Dongshaea marina: one gene and its partner. The main gene of each other region encodes a partner of the protein of the gene in region 2 in a complex. Links are inferred from orthologs where the notes say so. Each region holds a gene or a part of one and is shown on either strand. Other genes may lie near its edges.

Evidence for each region.
Region 1: the proteins of metK (region 2) and groL are in contact, whole or in part, in a cryo-EM structure (PDB 8P4O), measured with the Escherichia coli proteins. The link is inferred for Dongshaea marina from one-to-one orthologs.

The regions. Positions count from the first base shown.
Region 1 is NZ_CP028897.1:493,560-496,802, reverse strand. Bases 30-2,945 are described here. They hold groL (chaperonin GroEL), read right to left. Parts: upstream 2,353-2,945; coding sequence 706-2,352; downstream 30-705. Other genes in these bases: DB847_RS02540 (MATE family efflux transporter), read left to right, coding at 2,902-2,945; DB847_RS02545 (co-chaperone GroES), read right to left, coding at 2,383-2,676. Also shown: more of DB847_RS02540, read left to right, coding at 2,946-3,243.
Region 2 is NZ_CP028897.1:3,552,061-3,555,280, reverse strand. What follows is about bases 241-3,133. They hold metK (methionine adenosyltransferase), read right to left. Parts: upstream 2,317-3,133; coding sequence 1,165-2,316; downstream 241-1,164. Other genes in these bases: tkt (transketolase), read left to right, coding at 2,897-3,133; DB847_RS16625 (hypothetical protein), read left to right, coding at 2,475-2,669; DB847_RS16635 (hypothetical protein), read left to right, coding at 648-1,097. Also shown: more of tkt, read left to right, coding at 3,134-3,220. UniProt on the Escherichia coli protein: Catalyzes the formation of S-adenosylmethionine (AdoMet) from methionine and ATP.

The DNA of each region.
Region 1 (3,243 bases), 3.1 Mb from region 2 along the record:
TGCCTATCCACCGATGGCACAAGAGTCAGCGTATTCCCAGATGTAAGGGGAATAACCGGCCATATACCTTTTGGTCAGAGCGTTAGTCCACCCACCGACGTCAAGATCAGTGAAGAAGACGACAATAGCGTTACGCTCGTCGCGGCTGACGGTGTTTAACAGCAGTTCACTTGCGTTAACCATATAACCCAGCCTAGCCCCTCTACAGCCTACTATTGGCTGCATGCCTGCCTATCACCTCACGGTAACAGACAACCGCATACGCGGGGGTACATTGTCAGGAAGCTCCGCACATCACGTTACCGTAGATGCACTATCCCTAGGCTACTATTGGCTGAACAATAGGTCTTACTATCCAATTACCTACCCGTCCGAGTAACTAATTGGCTAAGACAATAATGAAAACAGCTTCGCACCGTGTAGGTGGCTCAAGCTTAAATAAGACACGAATATCCCCGTTACCTCACAGACACTATTAGCGCTGTTTCAACGTGTATCATTCGCTTAAAGCGAGGGATACAGGCTTTCGCCCATACCTAAACATCGGACCTCGTACGAGGACCGATATTCGGGCTTGAGTTTAAGCCCGAATATCGGGTTTATCAATTGCTATTTCGGCGGGAAGGGCAGTGGTCAAACCCTATGAGTTAATGACCACTGTGGACGTAGCCCGCTCGGCTAGCTACCTACGCGACTCTCGTCGCACTACATCATGCCGCCCATGCCGCCCATACCGCCCATGCCACCCATATCTGGCATAGCTGCTTTATCTTCCTTAGGCAGGTCTGTCACCATACACTCGGTGGTGATCATCAGACCAGCAACAGAAGCTGCGTACTGCAGAGCAGAACGAGTAACCTTGGTTGGATCCAGGATACCCATCTCCAGCATGTCGCCATACTGCTCGGTAGAAGCGTTGTAACCATAGTTACCCTCGCCTTCGCGAACGTTGTTAGCAACAACAGATGGCTCTTCACCCGTGTTCTGTACGATCTGGCGCAGAGGTGCTTCCATCGCACGCAGTGCGATACGGATACCCACGTTCTGATCTTCGTTGTCTGCGCTCAGAGTGCCCAGCTTAGCCGCTGCGCGGATCAGCGCAACACCACCACCGGCAACTACACCTTCTTCTACCGCAGCGCGAGTAGAGTGCAGCGCGTCTTCAACACGAGCCTTCTTCTCTTTCATCTCAACTTCAGTTGCTGCACCAACCTTGATCACGGCAACACCGCCAGCCAGCTTGGCTACGCGCTCTTGCAGTTTCTCCTGGTCGTAGTCAGAGGTAGACTCTTCGATCTGCTGGCGGATTTGACCCACACGCCCTTCGATAGCAGCCGCTTCACCCACACCGTCGATGATGGTGGTGTTTTCTTTGCTGATCACGATACGCTTAGCACGGCCCAGATCTTCCAGAGAGGTCTTCTCCAGCTCCATGCCGATCTCTTCAGAGATCACGGTACCCGCAGTCAGGGTCGCGATATCCTGCAGCATTGCCTTACGGCGGTCACCGAAACCAGGTGCCTTAACCGCAGCAACCTTCACGATGCCACGCATGTTGTTCACAACCAGAGTTGCCAGCGCTTCGCCTTCAACATCTTCAGCGATGATCATCAGCGGCTTAGAAGCCTTAGCAACACCTTCCAGAACTGGCAGCAGCTCACGGATGTTAGAAACTTTCTTGTCTACCAGCAGGATGAATGGGTCATCCAGCTCAACAGTACCGTTCTCCTGCTTGTTTACGAAGTAAGGAGACAGGTAACCGCGGTCGAACTGCATACCTTCAACAACATCCAGCTCGTCCTGCAGAGCCTGGCCCTCTTCAACAGTGATAACACCGTCACGGCCTACTTTTTCCATCGCGTCAGCGATCAGCTGACCAACGGTCTCGTCAGAGTTTGCAGAGATGGTACCAACCTGAGCGATCGCCTTGGTGTCGGTACAAGGAGTAGATTGAGTGCGCAGCTCTTCAACCGCAACACCGACAGCCTTGTCGATACCGCGCTTAAGATCCATTGGGTTCATGCCCGCAGCAACAGCCTTCAGACCTTCGTTCACGATAGCCTGAGCCAGAACGGTCGCAGTAGTAGTACCGTCACCCGCAGCGTCATTGGCCTGGGAAGCAACTTCCTTAACCATCTGAGCGCCCATGTTCTGGAACTTGTCTTCCAGCTCGATTTCACGCGCTACAGAAACACCATCTTTAGTGATGGTCGGAGCACCGAAAGATTTGTCCAGAACTACGTTACGACCCTTAGGGCCCAGAGTTACTTTAACCGCGTCAGCCAGCAGGTTTACACCCTCAGCCATCTTCGCGCGAGCATCAATGCCGAATTTAACGTCTTTTGCAGCCATTTCTATTAATCCTTAATTATCTAAAGCAAATTACTGTTCAACAATCGCCAGGATGTCAGACTCGGACATGATCAGAACCTCAGAGCCATCCAGCTTCTCAGTCTTCACACCAAAACCTTCGTTGAAGATAACAGTGTCACCAACCTTAACAGCCAGTGGCTTCACTTCACCGTTATCCAGCACGCGACCCTGACCGATAGCCAGAATTTCACCGCGGGTAGACTTCTCGGCCGCAGAACCGGTCAGCACGATGCCACCAGCAGACTTGGCTTCAGTTTCAATGCGCTTAACGATCACACGGTCGTGTAATGGACGAATATTCATCGATAACTCCCCTAAATGAGTTTTGTCACACGATTTTGCGGCGTCTATGCCGCATCAGTTCAAACAGCTTGACCATATTGTCAACGCCAGTCTCAACTAGATGGGGACGCATTCAATCACTTCAAGGGATGCAGCGAATTTTTTTTTAAACCGATGGGATCGGCATCACCAACCCGGCCTATTTCGGATTTAGACAGAGTAAAAAATCGCATGCTAGAATGAGCCATGCCAAGCTCCAATCCCCATTCACTCCTCAGTGATCCGATCCCGCAAACCCTGACCCGAATGGGTGCCCCCATGGCCCTGGGGATTATTGCGATTCTTACCTTTAACCTGGTTGACACCTTTTTTATAGGCCTGCTCGGCACCCAGGCCCTGGCGGCGGTCAGTTTCACCTTTCCGGTCACCTTCATGCTGAGTTCGATTTTGATGGGACTTGGCGTCGGTCTGAGCTCTGTGCTGGCACACACCCTGGGTGAGGGTGATCGTCACCTGGCTGCCAAGCTCGCCAGTCACGGTATTCTGCTTGGGCTGGTGTCTATCCTTATCCTTGCAAACCTGTGTCAC
Region 2 (3,220 bases):
CCCAGTCCCCCTAACAACCCCGAGGGTGCCCCTCGATTCGTGAAGATCCTGAAAATCACTTACTCCTTGAAGCTCAAGCATAGACACGCCGTCCTTGGCGTGGCTATGCACTCATGGCATCCTGCCATTCGGCTTCACTCGCATTATGATTTTCAGGCACGAATCAAAGGGGAAGTATTCCCCGTGAGCGAGCGCCGATGCGAACGATAAATCCACTATTTTTGTTTTCGAGGCAGGGTGGAATTGCTCCCGGAGCAATGAAACGCGAGGTAGGGTTACCGAGCTGGTAGGATTATCAGGGATGATAATCGGCGAGCTCCGTAGCTTGATGGAGGGGTGAAGTGACTCCCAGAGTCACGAAACGCGAGATAGGATATCGAGCTGGGGGAGTTTATCAGGGATGATAAATGCATCACGCGAAGGGAGTTTTTGATTACTTTTGGCGATACAAAAGTAATGTGCCGTCGGGCACCCCCGACACCTGTGGCGGTAGCCACAAAAAGTCATCCGCAGGATATATAAAAAGCAAATCCAGATCCGGTGCCAGATCAAGGTAAGTCCTGATTCCCTTATGCTAGCTTCATAAAGACGATTCGCGCACAACTATAATGATCAGTAGATGGACGAGCACCATCTTGGAGTGGGGAATGGTTTATCAGCAAAGTGGGCATGGTAGTTATCTCATCGATAGATCCCATTACGATGAGCGTATTCATCTGGTAAGGATGTGTGGTGCCTGGAATATGCTAACGGCGCATGCTCTAGTGGATGAACAGCTGCAGCTGGTGAAAGATCATCTGATGGATAAGCCCTGGGCCGGCATCGCGGATATGCGGCGCTGGGAGCTGGGATCTCCGGAGCTGGTGGAATTTTTCCACGAGGGGGTCCATCAACTTATTGGGTTGAATTTGCGTGTGCACGCCATTTTGCCAAATATCGAACTCAAGCAGATGCAGAAGATGGTGGCGAGAGAGTATACGGTTGGTATTGGCGACTCTCAGCTTAAGGTGCGTTATTTTGAGGATGAGCAGGAGGCGATCGCCTGGTGTCGGGACGAGTTAGCACGGCTTAACTATGACACCCTTCGCAGAGACTGATGCCGTTGCCCGGATTGGGTGGCGTTTAAGAGCAAATAAAAGAGGGGGCATCCGCCCCCTCGAATCATTACAGACCTGCTTCAGCGCGTAGTAGTTCAGCCTTGTCGGTGCGCTCCCATGGGAACTCATCACGACCGAAGTGACCATAGGCCGCGGTAGCCTTATAGATTGGACGCTCCAGATCCAGCATCTGGATGAGGCCATAAGGACGCAGATCAAAGTGAGCGCGAACCATCTGCTCCAGTTTCTCCTCAGGGATCACACTGGTGCCAAAGGTCTGGATCCGTACCGAAGTCGGTTCAGCCACACCGATCGCATAAGAGACCTGGATTTCACAGCGCTTGGCAAGACCTGCAGCCACAATGTTTTTAGCGACATAACGAGCTGCATAGGCTGCTGAACGATCCACCTTGGATGGATCTTTACCTGAGAATGCGCCACCACCGTGACGGGCACGGCCGCCATAGGTATCTACGATGATCTTACGGCCGGTCAGACCGCAGTCACCCATAGGACCACCGATCACAAAACGGCCGGTCGGGTTGATGAAGTACTTGGTATCTTTCGTTAACCACTCGGCAGGCAGAACCGGCTTGATGATCTCTTCCTGTACCCCTTCAACCAGCTCATCTTGCTGAACATCTTCACGGTGCTGGGTCGAGAGAACCACGGCATCGATGCCCTGGATACTGCCATCATCATTGTAAGCAAAGGTCAGCTGGCTCTTGGCATCCGGGCGCAGCCAGGGCAACACACCGTTCTTACGTACTTCAGCCTGGCGCTTAACCAGCAGGTGAGAGTAGGTGATCGGAGCTGGCATCAGGACATCGGTTTCATCACTGGCGTAACCAAACATCAGGCCCTGGTCACCGGCACCCTGCTCACGTGGGTCGGTACGGTCTACACCCTGGTTGATATCCGGCGACTGCTTACCAATGGCATTGAGTACTGCACAGGAGGCAGCATCAAAACCCATATCCGAGTGAACATAGCCGATATCAGTCACTGTCTCACGAACCAGATGCTCGATATCAACCCAGGCAGAGGTCGTGACTTCACCACCAACCAGCACCATGCCGGTCTTGACGAAGGTCTCACAAGCAACCCGAGCCTTGGGATCCTGGGTCAGGATAGCGTCGAGGACGGCATCAGAGATCTGGTCAGCGATTTTATCAGGATGTCCTTCGGACACGGATTCAGAGGTAAATAGTTTTGCCATGGTAGTACCTATCATTCTGTATAGAAAGCTAACCGTAGATACGTTTAGCTGTATTGACTTCTGGATGGCTATTCTAGTGAGGGTGAGCTCACAATGCCAGTCCTCTTTTGAGTAAATCTACACTTCACTTGTTGATATTCGGTTAACAAAAGGTTCTATTGAATAATGTTTTGGCCCATTTGTCAGCCATTTATGCTTCATTTGACTCTTTCAAAGCCAGGTTTGATGAAGCGATTCATTTTTTTCTGGATGCAGCAACAATTCATGAGCTGCTTCCAGAGGCGATTGAATTTGTCATATGGCCGGGTTACTTAAGTAAAGCAGTTTTGTCCGGCTGTGGCATGATTGAATGAAGCCCTGATCAATAAAGCGCTCAGATAAAGGAGGCCGAGTCTTGCCAGCAGCAGCTCAGACGGTAATAATTGCCCCCGGCTGAGCCGATGTTTTGTGAAGCTCGTCAGAAAAGATGCTCTACCCGCGTGGATAGACCGAAAAGGTTGCGGGTAAAGAATTGGGTTTGAGATACCATTTCGATTTGATTTTTCCACCCAGTCAGAAACTACAATTTGAGGAGATGCAGATGGCCTCTCGTAAAGAATTCGCTAATGCGATTCGAGCGTTGAGTATGGATGCCGTTCAAAAGGCAAATTCGGGTCACCCAGGTGCGCCCATGGGGATGGCAGATATTGCCGAAGTCTTGTGGCGTACGAATCTGCGGCATAACCCAAGCAACCCGCAATGGCCAGATCGTGACCGCTTTGTACTCTCAAACGGCCATGGCTCTATGCTTCTCTACTCTTTGCTCCACCTCTCCGGTTACGACCTCTCTATCGAAGATCTGAAAAACTTCCGCCAGCTGCACTCCCGCACTCCGGGTCACCCTGAATATGGCTATGCACCGGGT